Regions from separate parts of the Cupriavidus sp. C3SS-1 genome, predicted to be linked through region 1. Evidence: riboswitches for the same ligand, from Rfam matches in the RefSeq annotation. Region 1 holds a riboswitch; the other holds the start of a gene.

Evidence for each region. Region 1 has a riboswitch for glycine ahead of gcvT (glycine cleavage system aminomethyltransferase GcvT). Riboswitches for the same ligand answer to the same signal wherever they lie in the genome.
Region 2: another riboswitch for glycine. It lies ahead of ACIGJC_RS24395 (D-amino acid dehydrogenase); the one in region 1 lies ahead of gcvT (glycine cleavage system aminomethyltransferase GcvT).

What each region holds. Positions count from the first base shown of each region.
Region 1 is NZ_CP172699.1:3,256,347-3,271,414, reverse strand. Features, by position in the region: gene ACIGJC_RS15325 (DUF421 domain-containing protein) at 32-568, opposite strand; gene gcvP (aminomethyl-transferring glycine dehydrogenase) at 684-3,614, opposite strand; gene gcvH (glycine cleavage system protein GcvH) at 3,710-4,090, opposite strand; gene gcvT (glycine cleavage system aminomethyltransferase GcvT) at 4,195-5,322, opposite strand; glycine riboswitch at 5,419-5,547, opposite strand; glycine riboswitch at 5,569-5,656, opposite strand; gene ACIGJC_RS15305 (glycine zipper 2TM domain-containing protein) at 5,737-5,973, opposite strand; gene ACIGJC_RS15300 (UvrD-helicase domain-containing protein) at 6,251-8,347, shown strand; gene ACIGJC_RS15295 (ABC transporter substrate-binding protein) at 8,416-9,558, opposite strand; gene hemN (oxygen-independent coproporphyrinogen III oxidase) at 9,768-11,237, shown strand; gene ACIGJC_RS15285 (c-type cytochrome) at 11,326-12,216, opposite strand; tRNA gene ACIGJC_RS15280 (tRNA-Arg) at 12,565-12,640, shown strand; gene ACIGJC_RS15275 (hypothetical protein) at 13,071-13,304, shown strand; gene ACIGJC_RS15270 (YMGG-like glycine zipper-containing protein) at 13,399-13,632, opposite strand; gene ACIGJC_RS15265 (hypothetical protein) at 13,642-14,025, opposite strand; gene ACIGJC_RS15260 (MipA/OmpV family protein) at 14,268-15,068, shown strand, end outside.
Region 2 is NZ_CP172700.1:1,811,160-1,826,227, forward strand. Features, by position in the region: gene ACIGJC_RS24390 (sigma-54 interaction domain-containing protein) at 1-1,061, shown strand, start outside; gene ACIGJC_RS24395 (D-amino acid dehydrogenase) at 1,068-2,318, opposite strand; glycine riboswitch at 2,463-2,562, opposite strand; gene gdhA (NADP-specific glutamate dehydrogenase) at 2,740-4,083, opposite strand; gene ACIGJC_RS24405 (Bug family tripartite tricarboxylate transporter substrate binding protein) at 4,405-5,367, opposite strand; gene gudD (glucarate dehydratase) at 5,471-6,832, opposite strand; gene ACIGJC_RS24415 (FadR/GntR family transcriptional regulator) at 7,029-7,766, shown strand; gene ACIGJC_RS24420 (aldehyde dehydrogenase (NADP(+))) at 7,914-9,491, shown strand; gene ACIGJC_RS24425 (porin) at 9,498-10,520, opposite strand; gene ACIGJC_RS24430 (Bug family tripartite tricarboxylate transporter substrate binding protein) at 10,602-11,597, opposite strand; gene ACIGJC_RS24435 (acyl-CoA dehydrogenase family protein) at 11,688-12,866, opposite strand; gene ACIGJC_RS24440 (acyl-CoA dehydrogenase family protein) at 12,904-14,127, opposite strand; gene ACIGJC_RS24445 (enoyl-CoA hydratase/isomerase family protein) at 14,141-14,851, opposite strand; gene ACIGJC_RS24450 (CaiB/BaiF CoA transferase family protein) at 14,848-15,068, opposite strand, start outside.

The sequences.
Region 1 (15,068 bases):
GGGATCAAACGACGGGGATCAAACGACGGGTTCAAACGTCGTCGTCCTTGCCGACCTGGCTCCAGACCGACGCCGCCGTCCTGGGCGGCGCGCCGTCGGCCGGCTGCTGGCGCAGCTTGACCGAAACCGTGCCGTCCGTTTCCAGGATGGCGAAATGCACGTCGGCCATGCTGGTGCTGCCGGCGTGGCGCAACACCTTGTTGAGGTCGTCCACGCTGATGCGCTGGTTGCGCATCACGTCTTGCAGCAGTTTGCCGTCATGGATCAGGAACTGCGGCCGGCCTTCCACGAGGTTCTCAAGCTTGCGGCTGCGCCAGGTCAGATAGGCGAGCCCGGCATTGGCGCCCACAAGCGTGACGGCCAGGATCAGCCCGGCGGTCACCGAGTTGTCCCCGGCGTTCATGGCGTTCTGCACGGCGTTGGACAGCACCAGCAGCAACACCAGGTCGAATGGCGTGAGCTGGCCGATCTGGCGCTTGCCGGACATCCGCAGCAAAGCCAGCACCGAGCCATACACGATCAACCCGCGCAGTACGAACTCCCACCAGGGCGCACTGAGATTCCACATGAAGCCTCCGCTGTGCTGATGGCGCCCCGACGCGCGGCGCCTCCAAGTTCAGCATAGCGCGCCTGCCGGCCGACCGGAACCGGGCGCCAGGCGCTGGACGGCCTCAATCCACGGCTCAGTCCTCGGCGTACTCGCTCATCGGCACGCAGCTGCAGAACAAGTTGCGGTCGCCGTAGACGTTGTCGGCGCGGCCGACGGGCGGCCAGTACTTCTGCGTGCGCAGCGATGCCACCGGATAGGCCGCCTCTTCGCGCGTGTACTGGTGCGTCCACTCGTTGGCCGTGACCACCGCCGCGGTGTGCGGGGCGTGCTTGAGCGGGTTGTCGTCGCGGTCGAAGGTGCCGTCGGCGACGCGGCCGATTTCCTGGCGGATGGCGATCATCGCGTCGATAAAGCGGTCCAGCTCGTGCAGGGCCTCGCTCTCGGTCGGCTCGATCATCAGCGTGCCCGGCACCGGGAAGCTCATGGTCGGGGCGTGGAAGCCGTAGTCCATCAGGCGCTTGGCCACGTCTTCGTTGCTGATGCCGGTGTCCTTCTGCAGCGGGCGCAGGTCCAGGATGCATTCGTGCGCCACCAGGTCGTGCTGGCCCGTGTACAGCACCGGGTAGTACGGCGACAGCCGCTTGGCGACGTAGTTGGCGGTCAGGATGGCGTTCTCGGTGGCGGCGGTGAGGCCGGCCGAGCCCATCATGGCGATGTACATCCACGAGATCGGCAGGATGCTGGCCGAGCCGAACGGCGCGGCCGATACGCCGCCGATGCCGTTGTCGTCGCGGCGATAGCCCACGCTGTCCTGGTTCGGCAGGAAGTCGGCCAGGTGCGCGCCGACCGCCACGGGGCCCACGCCGGGGCCGCCGCCGCCGTGCGGGATGCAGAAGGTCTTGTGCAGGTTCAGGTGCGAAACGTCGCCGCCGAACTGGCCCGGCGCGGCGGTGCCGACCATCGCGTTCATGTTGGCGCCGTCGACATAGACCTGGCCGCCGTGCTGGTGCACGATCTCGCAGATCTGCTGCACGCCCTGCTCGAACACGCCGTGCGTGGACGGGTAGGTGATCATGATGGCCGCCAGGTTCTTGCTGTGCTGCTCGGCCTTCTTCGCCAGGTCCTCCAGGTCGACGTTGCCGTTCTCGTCACAGGCCACTACCACCACCTTCATGCCGGCCATCTGCGCCGACGCCGGGTTGGTGCCATGCGCCGACGACGGGATCAGGCAGATGTCGCGATGGCTTTCGCCGCGGCTGGCGTGGTAGGCGTGGATGATCAGCAGGCCCGCGTATTCGCCTTGCGAGCCGGCGTTCGGCTGCAGGCTCACGGCGGCGTAGCCGGTGGCCGCGCACAGCATGGCCTCGAGCTGGTCGATCATCTCGCGGTAGCCGACCGTCTGGTCCAGCGGCGCGAACGGGTGGATCTGGCTGAATTCGGGCCAGGTCACCGGAATCATCTCGCTGGTGGCGTTCAGCTTCATCGTGCACGAGCCCAGCGGGATCATGGTGCGGTCCAGCGCCAGGTCCTTGTCGGCCAGCATGCGCAGGTAGCGCAGCATCTCATGCTCGGCGTGGTGCGTGTTGAACACCGGGTGTGTCAGGTATTCGCTGGTGCGCGCAAGGCCGGCCGGGAAAGCGTCGTCGGCCGCGGCTTCGATCGCGTCGAACGTCAGCGATGCCGGCAGCGGCTTGCCGAACGAGAAGATCTCCCACAGCGCCACGACGTCGTCGCGCGTGGCGGTCTCGTCGAGCGACACGCCGATGCGCGTCGCGCCGGCATGGCGCAGGTTGATGCCGCGCGCGGTCGCGGCGGCGTGGATCGCCTCAGTGTTGAAGCCGGTTTCGAACGTCAGCGTGTCGAAGAACGTCGCGTTGGTGCGCGTGAAGCCGAGCGTCTGCAGGCCGGCGGCCAGCGTGGCCGTCAGGCGATGCACGCGCTGCGCGATGCGCTTGAGGCCTTGCGGGCCGTGGTACACGGCGTACATCGACGCCATCACGGCCAGCAGCACCTGCGCGGTGCAGATATTGGAGGTCGCCTTCTCGCGGCGGATATGCTGCTCGCGCGTCTGCAGGGCCAGGCGGTAGGCCTTGTTGCCCTGCGCGTCGATGGTCACGCCGACCAGGCGGCCCGGCATCGAGCGCTTGAACGCGTCCTTCACCGCCATGTAGCCGGCGTGCGGGCCGCCGAAGCCGAGCGGCACGCCAAAGCGCTGCGAGTTGCCCACGGCCACGTCGGCGCCCCATTCGCCAGGCGCGGCAATCAGCGTCAGCGCCAGCAGGTCGGCGGCAGCCACCACCAGGCCGCCCGCGGCGTGCACGGCGTCAGCAATGGCGCGGTAGTCGGTCACGTCACCGTTGACGCCCGGGTACTGCAGCAGCACGCCGAACGCGTGGGCCGAAGCCGCGTCGGCAGCCGGGCCGACCTTTACTTCGATGCCCAGCGGCTTGGCGCGCGTGCGTACCACTTCCAGCGTCTGCGGCAGGACGTCGTCGGCCACGTAGAAGGTGTTCGACGCGTGCTTGTTCACGCGCTGCAGCAGCGTCATGGCTTCGGCCGCGGCGGTGCCTTCGTCCAGCATCGACGCGTTGGCGATGTCCAGGCCGGTCAGGTCCGTGACCATCTGCTGGAAGTTCAGCATGGCTTCCAGGCGGCCTTGCGAGATCTCGGGCTGGTAGGGCGTATACGCGGTGTACCAGGCCGGGTTCTCGAAGATATTGCGCAGGACCACGGCCGGGGTCAGCGTGTTGTAGTAGCCCTGGCCGATAAAGCTCTTCAGGACCTTGTTCTTGCCTGCCAGCTTGCGCAGCTTCGCCAGCGCGGCTTCCTCGGCCAGCGGCTCGGTGAATTCGCCCATCGGCATGCCGTCGCGGCGGCGGATGGCTTCGGGAATCACGGCGTCGATCAGCGCGGCGCGGCTGTCGTAGCCGAGCACCTTGAGCATGTGCTGCTGTTCGGGCGTATCGGGGCCGATATGGCGGGAGGCGAAGGCGTCGCGCGCCTCCAGTGCGGCCAGCGTGGGCCGGTTACCTTGGGCGGCGGTCATGGGAAGCGGGGCGTTCATGGCAAGAACCTCGTTGGGGGCGCGGTGGCAGGTGGTCAGCCATGCCGCCGCGCATCAATACAGTGGCCGGCCCGCGCGGGGCCGGCTGGCTGGCGTCAGGCGCCGACGCTGGCCTTGTAGGCGTCGGCCGACATCAGGCCGTTGACGTCGTCGCTGTTGGCCGGCTTGATCTTGAACAGCCACGCGTCGAAGGCGTTGGCGTTCACGCTTTCCGGCGCGGCCGTGGCGGCCTCGTTGACGGCGATGATTTCGCCGGCCACCGGGGCGTAGATGTCGGAAGCGGCCTTCACCGATTCCACCACGGCGAGCGCGTCGCCGGCGCCGACCGACTTGCCCACTTCGGGCAGTTCCAGGAAGACGATATCGCCCAGCGCGTCCTGCGCGTGGTCGGTGATGCCGATGGTCAGGGTACCGTCGGCTTCGACGCGCACCCACTCGTGCGACTCGGTGTATTTCAGGTCAGCGGGGAAATTCATGAGGGTTCTCCGGATTCAGATTTGTTCTTGGTTCAGGCGCCTGCCATCGGTCGATGGGCCAGGCGCGATGGGCGACCGTTGAGGTGGGCCGGGGCGTTACCGCCTCAGCTCACGAGTGCCTTGCCATTACGCACAAACGGCAGTTTAACCACAGTCGCCGCGAGTTTGCGGTCGCGGATCTCCACCTGCACGGTGTCGCCCACCGCCACGCCCATCGGCAGGCGCGCGAAAGCGATCGACTGCGACAGGGACGGGCTGAAGGTGCCGCTGGTGATTTCGCCATCACCGGCAGCGGTGAGGACCTTCTGGTGCGCGCGCAGCACGCCGCCTTTGTCGCGCAGGATCAGGCCGGCGAACTGCTGGCGCTGGCCGGCGGCGGCGAGCGCCGCCTTGCCGGTGAAATCGCGCTCGCTCAGCAGGTCCACGGTCCAGGCCAGGCCCGCGTCCAGCGGCGAGGTATTGATATCCATGTCCTGGCCGTACAGGTTCATGCCGGCTTCCAGGCGCAGCGTGTCGCGTGCGCCGAGACCGGCGGGGCGCACGCCTGCGGCGTCGAGCTTCTCCCACACCGCGGCAACGTTCTCGGCCGGCACCACGAGTTCGAAGCCGTCCTCACCGGTGTAGCCGGTGCGCGCGACCATGATCTCGCCGATGGCAGGATCCTGGACCACGATGGCGTTGAAGGGCTTGAGGGCGTCGGATGGCTGGGTGGACGGGAAGGCGCTCCATACCTTGGTGCGGGCGTTCGGGCCCTGCACGGCGACGATGGCGAGCGGCAGCGTGCCGGCTGGCGCTACGTCGTCACGGCGCGGGGTGATCGTCACGCCGCTGCCGGTGGCGTCATTGCGCGCGCGGATCCATTCGATATCGCCCAGCGCGGTACTGGCGTTGACCACCAGGCGGAAGCGGTCCTCGGCGAAGAAATAGACGATCAGGTCATCGATCACGCCACCTTTCTCGTCGAGCATGCAGGAGTACAGCGCCTTGCCGGGCGTCTGCAGCTTGTCGACGTTGTTGGCCAGCAGGCCGCGCAGGAAGGTGCGGGTGTTCGGACCGGCGAGGTCGACGACGCACATATGCGACACGTCGAACATGCCCGCGTCGGTGCGCACGGCGTGGTGTTCCTCGATCTGGGAGCCATAGTTGACCGGCATGTCCCAGCCGCCGAAATCGACCATGCGGGCGCCGAGGGCGCGGTGGATAGCGTTGAGGGGCGTGGCCTGGAGCGTCATGGGAATCCTCGGGGGCAATCTCGGTTTCGAAAACGAAAAAGGGTCATCCGCCGCAGCGCTTGCTTCGCTCGAATAGCGTCGCAATCCGCTGCCGCGGATGACCCCTCTGTCCTCGATACCTGAGAGATTACGAGGTCGCCCCGCCTAGCAGGTCCGATCCTCGCGCGCCCCTTCGGTGGGCACGCTCGCCATGGCTGGCGGGTGCCGCTCTCCAGAGTGCGGCATGCATCGTGTGCATGTTGCATGCCGATCCGAACGGTCCATGGTGCCTGAGAGTTTTCGGGTGATACCCCTTCGGCGGCGCAACGGGTGCGCGCTCTCCCGGTCGGATGCGCGCAATGTACGGGAGGGTCCTGCCTTTGTCAACGCGGCAGGCCCGCCCGTTATTGCCGTAAGCGATTGCCTCAGCGCCGATCAGCGGTGGTGGTGATTATCGTCCGTCACGACGTTACCGACCACGCCGCCAAGCGCGGCGCCGCCGAGCGTACCGACCGCACTACCGTTGGTGAGCACGGCACCGCCGACGCCACCGGCCGCGGCGCCGATTGCGGTATTGCGTTGCTTGGGCGTCATATCGGAACAGCCGCCCGCCAGGGCAGCGACCGCAACGCCTACCAGTGTCGCCTTGCCAAGGGCTCGTAGAGTTCTCATGATTGGCTCCGGAAGTGACTTCAATGGGCCCGGGGCAGATCGGAATCCACCCCGCCATACCGATTAGAAGCCGCGATATGCCGCAGGTTTTGGCTCTTACCAAGTGTTACTTCAGTAATATCCGCAGCAAGAAAATAGCGATTTCCGCTGACAGAACGGCCCTGCCGGGCGTGTTAACATGGCCGGCTTCGCGCCGGCCGCCGGCATGCTGCGGCATGTTGCGTACCAGGCGCCTCCGCCGCCCTCCGACGCACCTTCCACGCCAGACATCCCACGCATGACCCACGGCCTGAACGCTGCCCAATCCGAAGCCGTCCGCTACCTGGACGGGCCCTGCCTCGTCCTTGCCGGCGCGGGTTCGGGCAAGACCCGCGTGATCACGCAGAAGATCGCGCACCTGATCGAAGACAAGGGCTTCGAGCCGCGCCATATCGCCGCCGTCACGTTTACGAACAAGGCGGCCAAGGAGATGCAGGAGCGCATCGGCAAGCTGATGGAGGGCAAGACCTCGCGCGAGGGCAAGCGCCTGCCGCTCAAGCAGCTCACGGTGTGCACGTTCCACTCGCTAGGCGTGCAGATCCTGCGCCTGGAAGCCGAGCATGTGGGCCTGAAGCCGCAGTTCTCGATCATGGATTCGGACGATTGCTTCGGCCTGATCCAGGAGCAGCTCGGCACCACCGACAAGAAGCTGATCCGCAGCGTGCAGGGCACCATCTCGCTGTGGAAGAACGGCATGGTCGACCCGGAAGCCGCCATCGCGCAGGCCGCCAACGCCGACGAACACCAGGCGGCGCTGGTCTATCGCAACTACGTGGCCACCCTGCATGCTTACCAGGCCGTGGATTTCGACGACCTGATCCGCCTGCCCGCCGAACTCTTCGCGCGCAATGAAACGGTGCAGCTCAAGTGGCAGAACCGCCTGCGCTATTTCCTGGTCGACGAATACCAGGACACCAACGCGTGCCAGTACCAGCTGCTCAAGCTGCTCGCGGGTGGCTCGCACCTGCGCGCGCCGGCGTTCACGGCGGTGGGCGACGACGACCAGGCCATCTACGGGTGGCGCGGCGCCACGCTGGACAACCTGCGCCTGTTGCAGACCGATTTCCCTGACCTCAAGGTCGTCAAGCTGGAGCAGAACTACCGCTCCACGGTGCGCATCCTGGAGGCGGCCAACGCGGTCATCGCCAACAACCCGAAGCTGTTCGACAAGAAGCTGTGGAGCGAGCACGGCATGGGCGACCCGATCGCCATCCATCCGATGAACGACGAGGAGCACGAGGCCGAGTCCGTCGTGTTCCGCCTGTCCGCCCACAAGTTCGAGCGCCGCGCGCAGTTCCGCGACTACGCCATCCTGTACCGCGGCAACCACCAGGCGCGGCTCTTCGAGCAGATCCTGCGGCGCGAGCGCATTCCGTATGTGCTGTCCGGCGGCCAGAGCTTCTTCGACAAGGCCGAGATCAAGGACATCTGCGCGTACCTGCGGCTGATCGCCAACCCCGACGATGATCCCGCCTTCATCCGCGCCATCACCACGCCGCGCCGCGGCATCGGCAACACCACGCTGGAAGTGCTGGGCACGTTCGCGGGGCAGGCCAAGGTGTCGCTGTTCGAGGCCGCCATGATGGGGGGCATCGAAGCCAGGCTGCAGCCGCGCCAGCTCGAGCCGCTGCGCGTGTTCTGCGAATCGATGGTGCGCCTGGCCGATCGCGCGACCAAGGATCCGGCCAGCGTGGTGCTGGACGACATGATGGAAGGCATCCACTACGAGGCCTACCTGTATGACTCGTTCGATGAGCGGCAGGCCCAGTCGCGCTGGACCAATACGCTCGAGTTCCTCGAATGGCTCAAGCGCAAGGGCACGCGGCCCGAGCCGGAGGGCGAGGGCGAAGCCACCGGCTTCGACAATGCGGATGGCTTCGGCAGTGAAGGCAAGAACCTGCTTGAACTGACGCAGACCGTGGCGCTGATGAGCATGCTGGAGGGGCGCGAGGAAGACCCCGACGCAGTGCGGCTTTCGACGCTGCATGCCTCGAAAGGCCTGGAGTATCCGCACGTATTCCTGGTCGGCGTGGAAGAGGGCATCCTGCCCCACTGCCGCGAAGACGAGGACATGGCCGACGAGAAAATCGAAGAGGAGCGCCGCCTGATGTACGTGGGCATCACGCGCGCCCAGCGCAGCCTGCATATCAGCTGGTGCAAGAAGCGCAAGCGCGCGCGGGAGACCTATTCCTGCGAACCGTCGCGCTTTATCGGCGAGATGAAGCTGGAAGAAGCGCCCCCGCCGAAGGACGAGATGCCGGCGATGAGTCCCAAGGACCGGCTTGGCGCGCTGAAGGCCTTGCTTGGCAATGGCGGCAAGACGGCGCCCGGTTGAGTGCTGCGTGAGGCCGTGGACGATGCACGCCGCGGCGTGAAACCGGCGGCCTGCGCGCGCGCCTGGACCTACCGCGTGCCTGAAGCAGCAAGCTGCACGTAGCGTGAGCCGCGCTGCCCCTGCGTGAAATCGAGCGTGAAGTCGCCCACATCGACGCGAGCTTGCAGCGCGCGCCGCAATTCCCCAGCGCCATTGCCGCGCCACGCACCCAGTGCGCGCACCAGCCAGGCGGCGCCGATATAGCCGGCAATGGTCGCGGGCGAGGGCGGCTCGTCAAGGTATTGCTTCATGCGGGCCACGTGCTCCTTGACCACGCGCAGCGTGGCGGCCTGCGGTCCGGGCGCAACCTGCGTCAGCACCATGCCGCCCGGATAGCCCGCGCCGAGCACTTCGCGCGCCACAGTTGGGCTGACCGCGGACAAGCCGACCAGGAATCCGTACCAGCCTTGAGCGGCCAGGGCCCGGCCCAGGCTCGCATAGGCCAGCGTGTCACCCGCCACGATCACGGCACCGGGCCGTTGCGCCGCGATGGTGCGCGCGGCGGCGTCCGCGTTGCCGCCCAGCGGCACCGCGCGGGTGCCCATCGTGGATTCGAGCGCCCCCAGCCACGCGGCGCCGTTGCCGGTAGCGGAGGCGGCGAACTCCGCCGAGACCGCCAGCGCCACCCGTGTCAGCCCGTAGTCGCGCAGTTGCTTCACGGCGGTGTCGAGTTCGGCCTGGTAGTCGGCGCGCGTGAACCAGACGTTGTCCGCGTTCAGGGCCAGGCCCGAGAGCGGCGCCACGATCTGCACGCCGCGCCGGTGCAGTTCGGGCGAGGCCGCAAGGGCCGGCAACAGCCGGTCGCCGGGGCCGAACAGCAGTTCGGCATGCTCGCCATCGGCAAGCGATAGTGCCTGCGTGAGCGCCGCGCGCGGATCGGCATCGGCGTCGCGCACGACATGCGCAATCCGCACCGGACCACCGGCGGCGTTGGCCGCGTTGAACATGACCTTGGCGCCGGCCAGGTAGTCACGCGCCAGGTCGGCCTGGGCGCCGCTTCGGTCGAGCAGATGGCCGACCACGACGGTGCGCCGCGTCGGCGCCTGGGCCAGGGCCAGCGGCGCGGCGGCCAGTCCGCCAAGTGCGGTCATCAGCTGGCGGCGGCGCGGGGAGGGGGGCGGCGTTTCGCCGCGCAGCGATGGGTACGACAAACAAGGCAGGATCGAGGGCATGGAAAGGGGATGGCTGGCTGTCCGGGCGGTGGCTGCCGGAGATGCGGGGCGCAGCGTATCCGGCACGTGTGACAGAACTGTGACGAAATACCCCCGCCGACGAGGGGGGCGGGCCGTGCCATGCGACCGTCGAGCTTGACGCGCGTCAATTCCTTACCGGCGTCGGGGAACTAGCATGGGTCGTCAAACTCGCCGGTCAGTCCGCCCCCATGCACACGCTCACCACGCCATCCGCGGCCATCGATCGCCGCGCCCTCTCCGATTTCCGCGCGCTGGCCGGCCGCATCGACGGCAACGGCCCGCGCTACACGTCCTACCCGACGGCCGACCGCTTCCATGGCGGCCTCGATGAATCGGCCTACCACGCCGCGCTGGCGGACTGCCGCGCCGCCGCGCCGGCGCCATTGTCGCTGTATCTGCACATCCCGTTCTGCGAGAACATCTGCTACTACTGCGGCTGCAACAAGGTCATCACGCGCGATCACGGGCGAAGCGCCAAGTACGTGAGCTACCTTGGCCGGGAAATGGCGCTGACGGCTGCGCACCTGGGCGGCCGCAGGCAGGTGCTCCAATCGCACTGGGGTGGCGGCACGCCGACCTTCCTGAACCCGGCCGAGATGCGACGCGTGATGGCATCGCTGCACGAGCATTTCGACCTGCCGGCCGACGGCGAGCACTCGATCGAGATCGATCCGCGCCGTGTCGACTACGAACGCATGGCGTTGCTCGCCGAACTCGGCTTCAACCGCGTCAGCCTGGGGGTGCAGGATTTCGACCCGGAAGTCCAGCAGGCCATCCACCGCATCCAGCCGTTCGAGGAAACCCGCGCGGTGGTCGACGCCTCCCGCAAACTGGGGTTCCGGTCGGTCAGCCTGGACCTGATCTACGGGCTGCCGCACCAGACCACGGCGCGCTTCAACGCTACCGTGGAGCGGGTGTTGACACTGCGGCCAGACCGGCTCTCCGTCTATAGCTACGCGCACCTGCCGCATGTCTTCAAGCCACAGCGGCGCATCGACGAAAACGCATTGCCGAGCGCGGGCGAGAAGCTCGATATCCTGGTCTCCACGATCGAACGCCTGACTGCCGCCGGCTATGTCTACATCGGCATGGACCACTTCGCGCTGCCCGACGACGACCTCGCCGTGGCCCAGCGCGAGGGCCGGCTGCAGCGCAATTTCCAGGGCTATTCGACACATGCCGGCTATGACCAGCTCGGCTTCGGCATTTCCGCGATCGGTGCCGTGGCGGGGCGCTACGTGCAGAGCGCGCGCACGCTCGACGATTACTACGCCGCAATCGACGCCGGCCGGCTGCCGGTCATGCGGGGCTTCACGATGGAAGACGACGATCACCTGCGCCGCGAGATCATCGGGGCGCTGATGTGCAATGGCGTGCTCGACATCGCGCAGATCGAGGCACGCCATGGCATCGATTTCGCAGGCAGGTTTGCCGCCGAACTTGCCGATCTCGACCGGCTCGGCGCCGACGGCCTGGTTCGTCGCGAGCCGGGCCGCATCGAGGTCACCATGCTGGGCCGCCTGCTCGTGCGCCGCGTTGCCATGGTGTTCGACCGTTACCTGCGCGAAGACGCTGCCAGGCCGCCCGTTGCCCCGCCGGCAGCCAATGACGGCGCCCAGCCGGTGCGGTTCGTGCCGCGATATTCCCGCGTGGTCTGATCCGGAGGCGCCGGTCCCGGCGCGCAACCAACAGGCGAAAAAAAGCCCGCGATCCAGTCGCGGGCTTTTTATGTCTGTGCGGCCGGTGTTACTTGGCGGCGCTGGCCATGTAGTCGGCGGCGGCGAGCACATCGGCGTCGGGGCCGGCATAGCCGCCCTTCGGCGGCATCACGCCCTTGCCCTTCAGCGCGTAGTTGTGGACGGCGTCCATGCCTTCCTTCAGGCGCGGCGCCCAGGCGGCCTTGTCGCCAAACTTGGGAGCCCCGGCAACGCCGGCGGCGTGGCAAGCGGCGCAAACCTGATCATAGACCTTCTTGCCCACTTCGGCGGAAGCCGCGGCAGGTGCTGCGGCCGGAGCCGGCGCAGCGGCAGCGGGCGCGGGCGCCGCTGCAGGAGCCGGAGCGGCGGCGGCAGCCGGTGCGGCACCGGCATCCGATGCCGCGGCGGTGGCCGGAGCAGCGGCGGCAGGGGCCGGAGGCTCGGGGAACTTGGCGCCACCGGCGTCAGCCATGTAGACCACGGCGCGGCCCAGTTCGTAGTCGGAGTAGTCGTCCGGCGTGGTGCCGGCGCGCGGCTGCATGGCACCCTTGCCGTGCAGCACCGAGCTCAGCAGGCCATCGAAGCCCTGGCCGATGCGGCTGGCCCAGTCGCCCGCGTTGCTGTACTTCGGCGCGCCCGCGGCGCCCGTGGCGTGGCACGCTGCGCAGACTTCCTTGTAGACCTGCTCGCCGGTCTTGAAGACGCGCGGTGCGTTGGCGTCCTTGATCTCGAGCGAAGCGACCGGCTTGATGCGGTCATTGATGGCTTCCGCCGTGGTGACCGAACCGGCACCTTCCTTGGAGCCGTGGCCGACAAAATTGACCAGCAGGATGATCACGATGATCGGGACCAGGAACGCAGCGATCACCACTGCGATCAGCTGCTTCGGCGTCTTGATGGGAGACTCGTGTTCGTCGTGTTGGTGTTGGACGTCGCTCATACAGAACTCTCAGTTTTGCAGGAAACCTTCAGCCGCTCACGCTCGGCTTGATTTATCGGGCCCTTGAACGTCTGGGTCCTTCTGATTGCGTGGTTCAGTACTGTCCCCCGTTTGCCAACGCGGTGCCGCTGCGTCTTGACGGAAATAGCTCGCGATTATAGCCCCAAAGGCCTCATGGCTGGGCCGAAAGAGACGGTTCCGAGACGTTGGGCGATGTCCCCGGATTCGCGCGCATGGACGCCTCAGCGCAAACGCGGTATCCTATGCGACTTCCCAGCGGCGGCATTCGCCCGCCGCACCGGTTGCACCCGTGGCAGACCCTGCCGCCAGTGCCAGACCACTTTCCGCGCGCCCGTAGCTCAATGGATAGAGTACTGCCCTCCGAAGGCAGGGGTTGCTGGTTCGATCCCAGCCGGGCGCGCCAAATTTCCCGAAATGACTCGCTGCGTTCCGGCTGGCATTCCGCCTCCAGGCCGACAGCGCCTTGGCAAGCACCGAATCGAAGCGCTCCCGTTTATGACACTTTCCGCAAGGTGCTTAATTCCGTCCTAAGGATGTTTCAATTGTCTTCACAAGGGGGCGGACTTAGAGTGCCACTGAGGCCTCTCCCTGCAGAACGCTCCCCGTTTCTGACAGGACATTTGGAAAGCGCGGCATGTCCGCGCTTCTTTTTTGTCTCTTGCCTCTGCGGAGGGGTGTCGCCGCCGCTCCCTGTGCAGGAATATGCCGGTTGGCGTGCGGCGCGGCGATTCTCGTGGCTGGCTCGATGCGGGCTTGCGTGTAGGACGGCGCCGGATACCCAGGCGGCCGTCAATGCGCCAAGACTTCTAGTTGTCCCAGGGGCGGAGACCACCATGGCGAGCAAGATTTCCCCCGTCGTTGCCGCGCACGAGCGGATGCCGGCCGGTTCGGAAGCCGGTGACGATCAAGGGCTGGCCGAGCCGCAAGGCAGGACGGCGTGGATCGAGAACGACGATCTGCTGGAGCGGATGCAGTGGATGTGCGCCTCCAACCGCCGCGTGGTCGAGCGCAGCGAGCAGTTGGTGACCGAGAGCATCCGGCTGCTGGCACGGATCGGTTACCGCTGAGCAGCGACAAGGGGCCCGACGCGCCGCGCGCGGACAGGAAGAATCGCCGCAGCGACCGACTGTGCCGTGGCCGGACGGTGGCCCGCCCCGGCGGTCAGTACCGCTGCTGCTCGTTGCGCCCCTTGATATTGCCTGCCACACCGCCCGCCACCGCGCCGATGGCCGCGCCGGTCCAGCCGCTGCCGCCTGCGATGGCCGCAATGCCCGCGCCGGCGGCGGCACCGATGGCAGCCCCCGAAACCGTACCTTGCTGCTGCGGCGTCATGCCGGTGCATGCGGTCACGCTGGCCACCGCCAGCGCCGCGCCGATCCATTGAAGTCGTTTCATGGCCTCGCCTTATTTCTTGACCTGCAGTCCAGGCACCACCATCTCGAACCAGATGGTTTCGAGCACCGGCCGCTGCAGGCGGTCGGGGTGGGCGGCATACCAGCGGTCCAGGCCGTCACGGACCGAGTCCAGCGTTTGGCCTTTCAGGCCCCGCGCCAGGCGCGGCAAGATGGTCTGCGAGTCCGGCGGGACATTGCCGGCGTGGTAGGCGACATCGACCTGCACCACATTGGCGATGCCGACCAGATAGGCCTTCTTCATCTGCTCCGTCGACTCTGTCCACTGCTTGCCCGTTACGAGCGGAACCTCGTCCGCGCTGGCCACGCCGGATGCCATGGCCAGCGCCATGCACGCGGCGGCGGTCCATGCGTGCAGCTTCTGCCTGGTTGTCATTGCACACTCCCGTGCGGACCAGGTGCGCGGCGGTCCGCCTTACCGTCGCGCCTGGTTCCGGGCAGCGGGTGCCGGTTGGCGCGCTTTCATATTAGTCGCTATTCCAGTGACCGGTACGCCGCCGTGCAACGGTGCCCGGCAGCGCCGGCGGCCGAAAACTTTCATATCACCGACTGCGTCCACGTCGCCTATGTGCTGATAGATTCGCCTGATTCGGCGTATTCGATCGGGGAGGGCGAGACATGGCACGCACTGCGCGGACAGCACTGCCGGCACGGATCCGGCGTATCGCAGGCCCGGGCCTGGCGGCCCTCGCTTTGGCGCTGTCCGCAAGCGGCAGCGCCGCATCGCCGCTGGACCTGCCCGGCTCGCTGCCCAATATGGTTGGCATCGGCGTGGGCTCGACCACCGAGTTCGCCGGTGGCAAGGACCGCACCATCGGGGTCGTGCCCGGCGTGCGCTACGTGACCCCGGGCGGCCGGCTGCTCGAATGGTACGGCCCTTACGCGCAATTCAACTTCGGCGGGCTGACCGGCTGGCAGTGGGGGCCCGCGGTGTCGCTGCGCCTGGGGCGCAGCGGTGTCGACGACCCGGTGGTGTCGCGCATCCACGAGATCGACACGACCGTCGAGGCCGGCGGCTGGTTCGGCTACGAGTACCTGCACGAAGGCGCGATCCCGTTCCGGCTGCGCGGCGGCATCAACGTGATGACGAATGCGGGCATCGTTTACGGCGGCGCGCGCGTCAGCGCCAACGCCTCGGCGTGGGTGCCGATGCATCGACGCGTCTATGCCGGCGTCGGCCTCGGTGCGAGCTGGGTCAGCGACAGCTTCAACCGTACCTATTTCGGCGTGACCGACGGCGATGCGGCCGCCAGCGGGCTGCCGGCCTACAACCCCGGGGGCGGGCTGGAGCAGTACACCGGCTGGCTCGCGCTGCTCTACCAGATCGACAGGAACTGGTATGCCGGGGCCATGGTTTATGCGCAGCGGCTGGCCGGCGACGCGGCCGACAGTCCCATCGTTGCCCAGCGCGGCACGCGC
Region 2 (15,068 bases), on a different replicon from region 1:
GCACGCTGGAGCAGACGCGCCGCGCCAAGTACACCTTCGCGAGCTTCGTCGGCAATTCGCCCGCCACGCTGGAGCTCAAGCGCCTGGCACGCCGCGCGGCGCAGGTCGATGCGCCGGTTTTGCTGCTTGGAGAAACCGGTACGGGCAAGGAACTGCTGGCCCACGCCATTCATGCCGGGTCGCTGCGCGCCGACCGGCCGCTGGTCACCGTCAACGTCGCGGCGATTCCGGACGCGCTGCTGGAAGTTGAATTCTTCGGCGCCGCGCCCGGCGCCTATACCGGCGCGGAGCGCAAGGGACGTGTCGGCAAGTTCGAGCTGGCCGATGGCGGCACGCTGTTCCTCGACGAGATCGGCGACATGCCGCTCTCGCTGCAGGGCAAGCTGCTGCGCGCGCTGCAGGACAAGGAGATCGAGCCGATCGGCTCGAACCGCATCATCCGCTCGGACGTGCGCATCATTGCCGCGACGTCGGCCGACCTGCCCGCGCTGGTGGAGGCGGGCAAGTTCCGGGCGGATCTCTACTACCGCCTCAATGTCGTGCCGATCTGCCTGCCGCCGCTGCGCCTGCGCCAGGCGGACCTGCTGCCGCTGGCCTACGCGATCCTGGAAGAAATCTGCCGGCGCACCGAACGCGATGCGCCGGTGCTGTCCGACTCCGCGCTCGCGCTGATGGGCGAGCACGACTGGCCGGGCAATGTCCGCGAACTGCGCAACACGCTGGAACGGCTGGTGATGATGCACGACGGCGGCGAGGTCGATGCATCGATGCTGGCGCCGCTGCTTGGCCGGCGCGCGGTCACGGCACCGGCTCAAGCGCCCGCCACGCAGCCGGTGGTGACGGATACGCCAGCGCCGTTGCTGCCGCCGGCGCCGCAGGGCTACGCCGATGCCATGGCGCAGTACGAGGCCGCATTCCTGACACAGGCGCTGGCTGCCAGCCGCGGCAACGCGCCGCGCGCGGCCGCGGCCATCGGCATCAGCCGCGCGGCGTTCTACAAGAAGCTGGTGGCGCACCGCGCGGCCGGCCGCATGGCGCCGGCCGGGGCGGCGGAGGACTGAGCGAAGTCAGTGAACCGGGTGGCTGGCGGCGATGGTGTGACTGATCATCGCGGCCGTGGCGGCAGAAAGCGTCCAGCCCAGATGTCCGTGTCCCGTGTTGTAGAACACGCGCGTGGCGCGACCGCGCGCGACCCGCGGCATCATGTCGGGCATCATCGGCCGCAGGCCCGCCCATGGCACCGCCCGCGAAGTCTCGATATCGAAATTGCGCCGCACCCATGACACCAGCGGTGCGATGCGGTCCGCCCGGATATCGCGGTTGTCGCCGTTGAATTCGGCGGTGCCGGCGACGCGGAAACGGTCCACGCCCAGCCGGCTGGTCACGATCTTGGCGCTCTCGTCGAGCAGGCTCACATACGGCGCGTTCTTCACGCTGCGCGCGTCATCGAGATGCACGGTGATCGAATAGCCCTTGACCGGATAGACGTTGAGGCGGTCACCCAGCATCGCGGCGATATGGCGGCTGCCCACGCCGGCGCAGACCACTACGGCGGTTCCCTTGATTTCGTGTTCGCCGCCATCCTGCCCCGAAGCGATGGCGGCTTCCGATGCGCCCACGCGCATCGTGACGCCGTCCGGGCGCAGGTCCACGGCCTTCACGTCGACGCCGTGCAGGAACGTCACGCCAAGCCGCTCGCATGCGCGCGCCAGGCCGCGCGTGAACTTGTGGATGTCGCCGGTGGAATCGGACGGCGTGTAGTAGCCGCCGTAGTAATGGCCCTGCAGGGTCGGCTCGATCGAACGGATCTCTTCCGGCGTGACGGCGTAGCGCTCCAGGCCGCCTTCCACCAGCATCTGGTTGGTACGGCCCGCGGCCTCGAAGCTGGGGCGGTCGTGATAGAAGTGCAGGATGCCGCGGCGCTCCAGATTGAAATCGATCTGCTCGCGCTCCGCCATGTCGAACAGGTGCTGGCGCGCGGCGATGGCCAGGCGCGTGGTCTCGATGGTATTCGCGCGGTAGTTGCGGAGGTTGCCGACGAATTCACCGAGCCACGAGTACTTGTGCCACGACGGACGCGGATTGAGCAGCAGCGGCGCGTCGCGCCGCATCATCCATTTGAAGCCCTTGAGCAGCGTGCCGGCATTGTTCCAGACCTCCGCGTTGCAGGCGGAAAGCTGGCCGCCATTGGCGAATGACGTTTCCATCGCCGGATAGTGGTGACGGTCCAGCACGGTGACGCGATAGCCCTGTTTCGCGAGGGTATAGGCGGTCGTGACGCCGGTAATGCCGGCGCCGATGACGAGCATGTGAGACATGACAGATTGTCCTGAAGCAAGGATGAATTTGACCGTTGCCGGTCCCCTGCCCCATCTGTCCGTGGTACCTGAGAGCTTCGGCATGGCCAACGACCATGCCGTCCCCTTCGGTGGGCGCGAAGCGCCTCTCTCCAGATCTGTACTTGCGACGCCACAGTCCTCGGTGCCTGAGAGTTTCCGGGGCGGTTGCTCCGTCGGCGCCGGACCCGCCAAGCGGCGAGCCGGTCTCTCCTGCGATGTCGCACGACGCCGGAGGTTGATCCGGCGCCGCTTGTTTTTTGACAGGCGAGGGCCTGTCGAGCGGGATGATAGCTTGAAGATGCGGGGGTTGGTGAGTGGGGTTATCCCCCACGGCAGAGGGAGATTGGATTTTTGGGATGATTGGCTTGTCGTGCTTGGCGGCCCTCCAGGAACGACAAGATCAAATCACCCCTTGCGCCAGCATTGCATCCGCAACCTTCACAAAGCCCGCGATATTCGCGCCTTCGACGTAGTTCACATAGCCTCCGTCCTTCTGGCCATGGTGAATGCAGTTCTGGTGGATATCCTTCATGATCGCGTGCAGCTTCTCGTCGACCTCCGCGTGGTGCCACGACAGCCGCATGGCGTTCTGCGACATCTCCAGTCCCGACGTGGCCACGCCACCGGCGTTGCTGGCCTTGCCCGGCGCGTAGAGGATCTTCGCGTCAACGAAGCGGTCCACGGCTTCCAGCGTGGAAGGCATGTTGGCGCCTTCGGCCACGCAGATGACGCCATTGCCGAGCAGGGCCTCGGCGTCGTTGCCATCGAGTTCGTTCTGCGTCGCGCACGGCAGCGCCACGTCGGCGGGCACGTGCCACGGCGTGCGGCCTGCCTCGAACGTCAGGCCATGGCGCGCGGCAAAGTCAGAGAGACGGCCGCGCTCTTCGTTCTTGAACGCCATGACTTCGGCAAGCTGTCCAGCGGTCATGCCCTGCGGGTAATGCAGCACGCCGCCGGAGTCCGACAGCGTCAGCACCTTGGCACCCAGTTCGATAGCCTTTTCAGCGCCGTACTGCGCAACGTTGCCCGAGCCGGAAATCAGCACGCGCAGGCCGTCGAAGCCCATGCCGCGGCGGTGAAGCATTTCCTGCGCGAAGTACACCGTGCCGTAGCCGGTGGCTTCCGGACGCATCAGGCTGCCGCCGTACGCCAGGCCCTTGCCCGTGAACACGCAGGCGGACTGGTTCGACAGCTTCTTCATCATGCCGGCCATGAAGCCGACTTCGCGCGCACCCACGCCGATGTCGCCGGCAGGGATGTCAGTGTCCGGACCCAGGTGGCGGAACAGCTCGGTGACCAGGGCCTGGCAGAAGCGCATCACCTCGGCGTCCGACTTGCCCTTCGGGTCGAAGTCGGAACCGCCCTTGCCGCCGCCCATCGGCAGCGTGGTCAGCGCGTTCTTGAAGGTCTGCTCGAAGCCCAGGAACTTCAGCACCGACAGGTTCACCGTCGGGTGAAAGCGCATGCCGCCCTTGAACGGGCCGATGGCCGAGCTGTGCTGCACGCGGAACGCGCGGTTGACCTGCACGCGGTTCTGGTCGTCGGTCCACGCCACGCGGAACTGGATCACGCGCTCGGGTTCGACCAGGCGCTCGAGCAGCGCCTGGTCGGCATAGCGCGGGTGACGCTCGACAAACGGCCAAAGCGTCATCATGACTTCTTTCACGGCCTGCAGGAATTCGGGCTGGCCGGGGTCGCGCCGGGCTACGCCGGCCAGGAATGCGTCGAGGGAGGGAGAATTCACGGGATGTCTCTGCTGTGCTGGAAAGATCGGCCGCGCCGGATGCGTGCCCGGCTTGCGTGCCGTAAGAATTGCGCGATTCGTGGAACTACCCCGGCCAACGCAATTGTTAATACATTGACGAAATGCGATGAATGTATTAACGGGGCAACACTTTACCACCGTGAAGCGATTTCCCGACAGTCAAAACTGCTTGACCGTTACGCATGCGACCCGAAAATCCCCCCCAAACGGGACTGCGATTAAACGGCATGGCAAGGCGCCGCCACGTCTGTGCGCCCTGCAGTTCCCCGCCAAGCACGATCACGCGGTTGTTGGCCCAGCTCAGTCCATCGTGATCTTGCCCTGCTCGATCACCGTCTTCCAGCGCTTGAGTTCCTGGTTCTCGAACTGCGCGAACTGCTCCGGCGTATTGGCCACCACCTCGAAGCCGCTTTCGGCCAGCTTTTCGCGCATCTTCGGCTCGTTGAGCGCGCCGACCAGCGCGCCATGCAGGCGGCTCTTCACCTCGGGCGACAGCCCGCGCGGTGCGGCAATACCCTGCCACGAATAGACCTCGACGTCCTTCACGCCGCCTTCGGCCATGGTCGGCACATTGGGCAGCACCGCGGCACGCTTGTCCGACGTCACCGCCAGCGCGCGCAACTTGCCGGTGCGGATATGCTGCAGCACGGCGTTGATGTTCTGGAACGACACGTCGACCTGTCCGGCCAGCAGGTCCGAGATTGCCGGCGCGCCGCCCTTGTACGGAACGTGCAGACCCTCGGTGCCGCTCTTCTGCCAGAACAGCGCGGCGGTCAGGTGGTCGGACGAACCCGCGCCCGAGGTCGCGAAGGCGACCTTGCCCGGGTTCTTCTTCATGTAGCTGACCAGTTCCTGCAAATTCTTCGCCGGGAAATTCGGCGTGGCGACCAGCACGTTGGGCGCCCGCACCGCCACGGTAAGCAGGTCGAAATCCCTGGCCGGATCGTAGCCCAGGTTCTTCTGCAGGAACGGATTCACCGCGAACACGCCGATCGACGCCACCAGCATGGTGTAGCCGTCCGCCTGCGCGCGCTTGACGAACGTGGCACCGATCGCGCCCGTGGCGCCGGGACGGTTATCGATGACGAAAGGCTGGCCCAGCTTCTCGTTGAGCGGCGGAGCAAGCATGCGCGCGATGGTGTCGGTCGAGCCGCCGGCCGGGAATGGCACCACCACCGATACCGGCTTTTGCGGCCAGGCCGGACTGGCCGCCATGGCCGCACCGCTTGCCACGGTCACGGCGGCCAGGGCCGCTGCAGCCATGCCCGCGCCCGCACAGCGGCGCAGCAGCGTGGAAAGATGGATCATTGTTGTCTCCTTTGGAATTGGTTTGGTGCTGCAGTATTGGATCGCGACGGCGGCGTTCTCAGCGGACCATGCAGGGCGCCTTGTTGTTGAACTTCCAGCCCGGGATCAGGAACTGCATGGCGATGGCGTCGTCGCGCGCCCCCAGTCCCTTTTCCTGGTAGAGCGCATGGGCACGAGCCAGCGCGTCCATGTCGAGCTCCACGCCAAGCCCCGGCGTCTTGGGCACCTGCACCATGCCGCCTTCGATCCTGAGCGGGTCGCGCGTCAGGTTCTCGCCGTCCTGCCAGATCCAGTGCGTGTCGATCGCGGTGATGCGGCCTGGCGCGGCAGCGGCCACGTGGGTGAACATCGCCAGCGAGATATCGAAGTGGTTGTTCGAATGCGACCCCCAGGTCAGACCCCACTCGGCACACATCTGCGCCACGCGAACCGAGCCCTGCATGGTCCAGAAGTGCGGGTCGGCCAGCGGGATGTCCACCGACTGCAGCCGCACCGCGTGGCCCATCTGGCGCCAGTCGGTGGCGATCATGTTGGTGGCGGTTGGCAGCCCCGTCGCGGCGCGGAACTCGGCCATGATCTCGCGCCCGGAGTAGCCGTCTTCGGCGCCGCACGGGTCTTCCGCGTAGGCCAGGATGCCGTGCTTGTCGCGGCACAGGCGGATGGCGTCCTTCAGCAGCCAGCCGCCGTTCGGATCGAGCGTCACGCGCGCCTTCGGGAAGCGCTCGTGCAGGGCGATGATCGCTTCCATCTCCTCGTCGCCGCGGAGCACGCCGCCCTTGAGCTTGAAGTCGTTGAAGCCATAGCGTTCGTAGGCGGCCTCGGCCAGGCGCACCACGCCCTTGGCGTCCATCGCGACTTCGTTGCGCACGCGGAACCATGCGTTGCCGGCGTCGGGCTCGGTGCGGTAGTCGAGCGAGGTCTTCTTGCGGTCGCCTACGTAGAACAGGTAGCCCAGCATCTCAACGGCATCGCGTTGCTGGCCTTCGCCCAGCAGCGCGGCCACCGGCACCTGCAGATGCTTGCCCAGCAGGTCGAGCAGTGCGGCTTCGAGTGCGGTCACGGCGTGGATCGTGATGCGCAGGTCGAACGTCTGCAAGCCGCGGCCGCCCGCGTCGCGGCTGGCGAACGTGGAGCGGACCTGGTTGAGGATCGCCTGATACTGGCCGATGCCCTGCCCCACCACCAGCGGGCGAGCGTCCTCGAGCGTCTGGCGGATGCCCTCGCCGCCCGGCACCTCGCCGACCCCGGTGTTGCCGGCGCTGTCCTTGAGGATCACGATGTTGCGGGTGAAGTACGGGCCATGCGCGCCCGACAGGTTCATCAACATGCTGTCGTGGCCGGCAACCGGCACTACGGTTAGTTCAGTCACCACCGGCGTTGCGGCCTGGTTGCCGTGGATGGCGGCTTGCGATGCGTTCATGCGGGCTGTCTCCGGAATCTGATTGGCTTTCGGTGGCGCAGCGGCGTCGGCTGCGGCATCCCTGTATCGGCAGATCCCGGACTACGGATCCTTTCGGCCGCAGTCCGTTATCAGTCGTCGTATAACTTATGACCGAGTATAATGACCACATTCCGGCCCGGTCAAGGCCGCAATTTCCCTACGCCTGCCCACGCCCATGTCCGACGCCCAGATCTCGACTCCCGCCCCCCAGCGCCGCCGCGGCCGTACGCTGGCCGAGGAAGTGGTGAGCGGCCTCACCGAGCGCATCCGCGAGGGGCAGCTCAAGCCCGGCGACAAGCTGCCGACCGAATCCGAGGTCATGACGAGCTTCGGCGTGAGCCGCACCGTGGTACGTGAAGCGTTGTCGCGCCTGCAGGCCAGCGGGCTCGTGGAAACGCGCCATGGCATCGGCACCTTCGTGCTGGCACGTCCGGCCGAGACGGCCTCTCCGTTTCGCATCGACCTGGCGACCATGGGCACCGCCATGGACGTGCTGGCCATGCTCGAATTCCGCGTCAGCCTGGAGGCCGAGGCTGCCGGCCTGGCCGCCACGCGCCGCAGCGACGAGCAGCTTGCCGCCATGCGACGCGCGCTCGACGCCATGACGCGCGGCGCCACCGAGGGCAGCGATGCCGTCAGCGCGGATTTCGACTTCCACCTGTCCATTGCCCGCGCCACCGGCAACCGCTATTTCACGGACATCATGGGCCACCTGGGCACCATGCTGATCCCGCGCAGCCGCCTGCAGGTGAACAGCCAGGAACGCGCCCAGTACCTGGAGCGTGTGCATATCGAGCACGAAAATATCTACGACGCCATCGAGCGCCACGATCCGGAAGCTGCCAAGGCCGCCATGCGCATGCACCTGACCAACAGCCGCGAGCGGCTGCGCAAGGCTTCCGCCGCCGCCTGAGCCGGCGGCTGGCCGCACGGGTTGCGGCCAGCCATCTCATGTCATATGATGTCTTACGAGATGACACCTCGCGGCGTCACACCGGGACCGGATCGGCCTGTGTGACCGCGGCCTCCGCCCCCTCTTCCCTTTGCAGGAAATCCAGACATGACCATCACCGGCGAAATGCTGATCGGCGCGAGCGCCGTGCGCGGCACCGACGAACCCTTCCACGCCATCAACCCGGCGACCGGCGAGACCCTGGAACCGGTCTTCCACGGCTCCCGCAGCGCCGATGTGGCGCGTGCCTGCGAGCTGGCCGAAGCGGCGTTCGATACCTTTCGCGCCACCTCGCCCGAGCAACGCGCGAGCTTTCTCGAAGCGATTGCTACCCAGATCGAAGCCCTTGGCGACGCGCTGATCGAACGCGCCCATGCCGAGAGCGCGTTGCCGATCGCGCGCCTGCAAGGCGAGCGCGGCCGCACCACAGGCCAGCTGCGCCTGTTCGCCACGGTGCTGCGCGCCGGCCGCTGGCAGGACGCCACGCTCGACAGCGCGCTGCCCGAGCGCACGCCGCCGCGGCCCGACCTGCGCATGCAGAAGATCGCCATCGGGCCGGTGGCCGTGTTCGGGGCCAGCAACTTCCCGCTGGCCTTCTCCGTGGCCGGCGGCGACACCGCATCGGCCCTGGCGGCTGGCTGCCCGGTGATAGCCAAGGCGCATCCCGCGCATCCGGGCACCTCCGAACTGGTCGGCCGCGCGATCCGGCAGGCCGTGGCCGATGCCGGCCTGCCGGAAGGCGTGTTCTCGCTGCTGACCGGCGCCGGCCACACCGTGGGTACCGAACTGGTGGCCCACCCGGCCATCCAGGCCGTGGGCTTCACCGGCTCGCGCGCCGGCGGCCTGGCGCTGATGCAGGTTGCCAGCAACCGCGCCCAGCCGATCCCGGTCTACGCGGAAATGAGCAGCATCAACCCGGTCTTCCTGCTGCCCGCGGCACTGGCGGCACGTGGTGAAGCCATCGCGCGCGACCTGGCCGATTCGCTGGTGCTCGGCGTGGGCCAGTTCTGCACCAACCCCGGCCTGCTGCTGGCGCTGGAAAGCCCGGCGCTCGATACGTTCCGCGCCACGGCCGGCACCGCCGTGACGGCCAAGCCGGCCGGCACCATGCTGACGCCGGGCATCCAGCGCGCGTTCGAACAAGGCATCGGCAAGCTGTCGGCCATCGATGGCCTCGCGCGTACCGCCAGCGGCCAGGCCAGCACGGGGCCGAACCAGGCCCGCGCGGCGGTGTTCGAGACCACGGCGCAGCGCTTTGTCGCCGATCCGCGCATGCATGCCGAGGTGTTCGGCCCGTCCACCGTACTGGTGGCCTGCCGCGATATCGGCGAAATGCTTGCCGTCACGCGCGAGCTGGAAGGCCAGCTGACCGCCACCGTCCAGGCCGACCGCGGCGACTACGCGCTGGCCGCGCAACTGCTGCCGGTGCTGGAGCGCAAGGTCGGCCGCGTACTGTTCAACGGCTATCCGACCGGCGTGGAAGTGTCGTATGCCATGGTCCACGGCGGCCCCTTCCCGGCCACGTCGGACACGCGCACGACTTCGGTCGGCACCACGGCAATCGATCGCTTCCTGCGGCCGGTGTGCTACCAGAACGTGCCGGCGGAACTGCTTCCCGCCGCGCTGCAGGACGGCAATCCGCTAGCTCTGTGGCGCCTGAAGGACGGCCAGCCCGTGCGGGACTGACGGTCTTCAGAACCGGTGGCGGAAGCCGACGCTCACGGACCGGGCATCGTCCCCGCTGCCCGGATCGATCGCGATGCTGTTGTTGGTGACGCTGCCGCCGGGACTGTTGTGCACAAGCACCGCACGCAGGTAAGCCGTGGTGCGCTTGCTCAGGTCATGGTCCCAGCCCAGCGTCACCGCCAGCGGCCATTGTCCGCCGCCAAGGATCTGCCGCTTGACTGCCGCAGCCTTGAACGTGTCCTGCTGCGTCACCGTCCAGCTCAGCGTCACGCCATAGTGCCGTGCCGAACGCGTATCGGGCCGGTTGCTGCTGGCCGCGTTGAACAGCAAGCCGACCTCGACCGGCGCGAACCTGTAGGAGCCGCCGACGAAATGGTTCGACGTCAGCGACGGATCGACCGGCACGTTGGCGCCCGTGTACATGCCCTGGTAGCTGTAGAACGCATAGGCGTTCCCTGCCTCGTAAGTCGCGTTCATGCCGAAGTTCAGGCCCGAGCGCGATGCGCCGGGCACCTCGCCCGGCGCCACGGCGGCCGTGAAGGAAAAGCCGCCCCAGTTCGGCGAGAAGTACTGCACCCCGTTGTCGAAGCGCGCGCCGTAGGCAACCTGCCCGGTGCCCTGCGATGCCGTGGCGCTGAGCAGGTTGAACGGCGACACCGCGCCATTGAGCAGGAACGGGTCAAGCCGCAGCAGGGCATAGAACGACGGCGTGTACTGGCGGCCGAGCCGGAACTCGCCCCAGCCATCCGACAGGCCCATGTAGGCCTGCCGCCCGAACAGCCGGTTGTTGCCGAAGAACTCGGTACCGGTGTCGATATTGAAGCCCGATTCGACCAGGAAGTTCGCCTTCAGCCCGCCACCCAGGTCTTCGATCCCGCGGATGCCCCAGCGCGACGCAGCCTGCTGGCCTTCACGCATGCGCACCACGCTTTCCGATCCCTTCGCGTATTCGATCGAGGCATCCACCACGCCGAACAGCTGCATCGTGCCCGCCGCCGCAGTGCCGGCGGCCAGCGCCGCGCCCGCCATCCCCATCCCGATTGCCACCCACTGTCTGGCCTTCACGCTCGATCTCTCCCGTTCTCGTTGCTGGTTTGTCTTGCGGTGCGCTCACTGCGCCTCCAGTCCGGCCACTTTCACCACCTCGCCCCATGCGGCCAGGTCGGCGCTGAGCAGCGTGGCCAGTTCCGCCGCGCTCGTCGGCGTGGCCGGCTTCAGGTTCATCGCGGTAAAGCGTGCACGGTCTTGCGGCGACTGCAGGATGCGGTTGACCTCGGCGTTGAGCCGCGTCACGATCGGCGCCGGCAGGCCCCTGGGCCCGAACAGCGCCACCCAGCTCGCCTGCTGGAACGGCACGCCCTGCTCCGTCATGGTCGGTACGTCAGGCGTAGGCAACAGCCGCTCCGGGCCCGAGACCGCGATGCCACGGATACGGCCGGACTTCAGGAGCGGGATGGAGGAGATCGAATCCGTGATGCCGATGGTCACGTGGCCGGCGGCCAGGTCGTTGCTGCATTGGGTGGCGGTCTTGTACGGGATATGGCGCAGCCGGACGCCGGTTTTGGCCTTCAGGTACTCCATCGCCAGATGGCCGCCCGAGCCCACGCCCCATGAGCAGTACGCGAGTTCGGTCTTGCTGGCCTTCACGTAGGCCAGGAACTCCTGCAGGTTGCGCGCCGGCACGCTGGCGCTGACCGCCAGCAGGTTGCCGCCGGGCGCGCTGGGACGCGCGATCGGCGTGAAGTCCTTGAGCGGGTCATACGGCAGTGCCAGGGTGGTCCACGGATTCACCGTCAGCGTTGCCGAGTACGTGAACAGCAACGTGTAGCCGTCGGGCGCGGCACGCGCCACGGTCTCGCTGGCGATGATGCCGTTGGCGCCGGGGCGGTTGTCGATCACCACGGGTTGCCTGAGCGCGGTGCTCAGGCGCTCGGCAATCAGCCGCGCGGTCTGGTCCGTCACGGTGCCCGCGCCCGATGGCAGGACCATGCGGATCGGGCGGTTGGGATACGGGGCCTCGGCGTGCGCGGCGGCGGCGCTGGCCAGGGCCAGCGGCACGGCGAGCGCCGCGCCGGCCCAGCGGGTACCGGTGTGATGGCTGAACATGATGGGGTCTCCACTGCGGCGCATTGGCCGCCCAAGCCGGTGCATTGCCGGCGTGTCGTCAGAGGGCGCGCAGCGCCCAGGCAAAGCGACTCAGGCGGCAAGCGCCTGGGTCGCGTGATCGAGGGCCGAAAGCCGTTCGTAGTGCCAGTCGGCATCGCCGAACAGGTTGGCCAGCGCGGCCAGCCGCTTGTAGCAATGACCGATTTCCATCTCGTCGGTCATGCCAACCGCGCCGTGCAACTGCACCGCGTCTTCGCCGAGTGCGCGTCCGGCAACCGAGACGAAGGCCTTGGCCAGCGAGACCGCGCGCATCCGCGCGGGCGGACTGTCCTCCAGTGCCGCAGCGGCGGCTTCGGTGATGCAGCGCGCCTGCTCGACACTGACGTACAAGTCCACCAGCCGGTGGCGGATCACCTGGTTGGCGGTCAATGGCCGCCCGAACTGTTCGCGCGTGGCCAGGTAATCGCGTGTCAGCGCGAACGCACGCGCCATGGTGCCCACGGCTTCGGCGCAGGCCATGGTGGTGGCGCGATCGATCGCCGCGTCCACCGCCGGCCACGCGCCGCCCACGGCGCCGATGCGCGCGCTGTCGTCAACGCTCACGCGACTGAGCGTGACATGAGCGGTCTGTCGGCCGTCATAGGTCGGCAGTGGCTCGATGGCGACGCCACGCGAGCCGGCCGGCACGGCGAACAGCGTCAGGCCGTCGCGCTCGCGGCGCTGGCCGCTGGTGCGCGCCAGTACCAGCAGGATGTCCGCGCTGCCGCCGGCAAGGACCAGCGTTTTGCGGCCATCCAGCGTCCAGCCCGCCGGGCGGTCGCCAGCGCCGTGCGGCCGCGCGGATGTGTCGACGTCGAACGCGTCATAGCGTCCCTGCGGCTCCCACGCGGCCAGCGCCAGCATGGTGCGTCCGTCCGCCATCGCCGCGGCGGTGGCGGCATGGGCGGGGTCGAAGCACCCGGCCAGCAGCGGCCCGCACAACGCGGCATTGGCCAGCCACGGCTCGGCGGGTTGCGCGCTGCCAAGCGCCTCCGCCAGCGCCGCCTGGTCCGCGGCATCGCCAAATCCGCCGCAGGTTTCGGGCAGGCCCAGCGCGAGCCAGCCGAAGCCGGCAAACGCCTGCCAGTGCCGGCGCGAGAATCCACCGGGCTCGGCCAGCGCCGCGCGCCGCTGTTCAAAGCCGTAGTCACGTTCGACGTAGCGCTGCACACTTTCCTGCAGCATGCGGCGGTCGTCGGGGTCGTGATCGTGGTCGTGGGAATCGCTCATGGTCCTTTCCTTTCGCAAACTGAGGGTGGCCGGGGGGCTATAGCCCGAGCACCTGCCTGGCCAGCAATTCGTGCTGGATCTCGCTGGAGCCGCCGGCAATGGTGTAGCCGCGCGTCACGAAACGCCTGGCCGAAGCGGCTGCCGCATACGCGGATTGCCCTGGGCGTGGCGCCGCCGGTTCGAAATGCGCGGCACGGTCGTAGGGCAGCGTGTCCGGGCCCAGCGCGTCGACCGCCAGGTTCTCGATGTCCTGGATCAGGCGGCTGCCGAGCAGCTTGAGCATGCCGGTCTCGGGCCCGAGCCGTTCACCCGCGCGAGCGCGCCGGCGCAAGCGCAGCACGGTCGCGGCCAGCGCTTCGAGCCGCACGTCCAGTTCGCGGAACCGGCGCGCAAACCACGGCCGCTCCGTCAATGGCTGCCCACCCTCTTCGAGCTCCGCGGCGATGGCACGTACCTTGGCCAGGCGGCGCCGGTTCTCGGCCACGCGGGCGAGGTTCAGGCGCTCATGTTCGAGCAGCGACTTGGCAATCGACCAGCCCGCGTTCTCGTCGCCGACGCGGTTGTCGGCCGGCACTTCGACATCGTCGAAGAACACCTGGTTGAAGAGGTGCCAGCCGTGGATGCCGACCAGCGGGCGCACGCTGATGCCGGGGCTGCGCATGTCGATCAGCAGGAAGCTGATGCCCTGCTGTGCGCGCGCCGCGCTGTCGGTACGCACCAGGCAGAAGATCCAGTCCGCGTACTGCGCATAGGACGTCCAGATCTTGCTGCCGTTGACGACATAGACCTCGGTGCCGTCCGCGCGCGTCTTGCGCACCGCATGCGTCTTCAGCGAGGCGAGGTCGGAGCCGGCGTTGGGCTCCGAATACCCCTGGCACCACCAGTGCTCCAGGCTGAGGATGCGCGGCAGGAAATACTGCTGCTGCGCTGGCGTGCCATAGCGGATCAGTATCGGCCCGATCATCTCGATGGAGATACCGCCGGTCTCGGGCGCGTGGGCGAGCACCAGTTCCTCCTGGAACACGGCGCGCCGCTCGGCGCTCCAGCCCAGTCCGTGCCAGTCGCGCGGCCAGTGCGGTGCAAGCCAGCCGCGTTCTGCCAGCCGGCGCTGCCAGTCGATCATCTCGTCCTTGCCGACTTCCAGGCCCAGGCGCACCTTCTCGCGCACGGCGTGCGGCAATGCCTGGACGACAAAGGCGCGCACTTCACGACGGAACTCGTGCAGCGCGGCTTCGCTGTCATGGATGGTGGAATCGCTCATGCGGGATCTCGCTTCAGTCATGGGTATCGCGGCACGCGCCGAGCCACTGCGGCAGCGCCATGCGCGTGCTGGCGGCGCGCATGCCGCGCTTGATCGCAGCCACGCCGTCCGCCGGGAATGCGGCAATGGTCGCTGCCATGCCGCACGCGCGGTCCAGTACCTGCGCGTCGGCGGTGACTTCCGTTGCGATGCCGAGCCGCAACAACTCCGCAGCGGGCACCCTGTCGCCCAGCAGGCACAACCGCGCCGCCACCGCTTCGGCGTGCCGCAGCGCGAGCCATGCCGCATTGCGCGGCGCGGCCATGCCAAGGCGGATCTCGCCGATCTGCAGGAAGGCGCCGGCGCCGCAGACCATCAGGTCGGCGGCCAGTGCCAGCGCCGCGCCGCCGTTGATCGCATGGCGCTCAAGCGCCACGATCCATGCCTTGCGGCTTTGCAGCAGCGACAGGTGGACGCGCTCCCAGACCTGCGCGAACTTCGCCATCCCGTCCGGCTCGGCCTGCAGCGCCGGCAGGTCGAGGCCCGAGCAGAATGCGCCATCGGCACCGCGCAGCACGACCGCACGGGTGGACGCGTCGGCATTGACACTGTCGATCGCCGCAGCCAATGCGCACGCCAGCGCGCCATCCACGGCATTGCGGCGCGCGGGCCGATTCAGCACGATCTCGGTCCAGCCGGCATGGCGCTCCAGCAGCACCGGCGCCGGGGTTTCGGTTGCGCTCATGCGAGCTCTCCTTGCGCGCTGCCGATGCCGATGGCGCCGGCGCGCACCAGCGCGTCGACCTCGACGGCATCGTAGCCAAGCTCGGTCAGCACTTCGGCGGTGTGCTGGCCCAGCTTCGGCACAACGCGAATGTCGTCCTCCGGCAGGCTCGCCATCGTGAACGGCAACCCCGGCAGTTCGAGCCAGCCACCCTCGCCGTTGCCAACCCTGCGCAGGA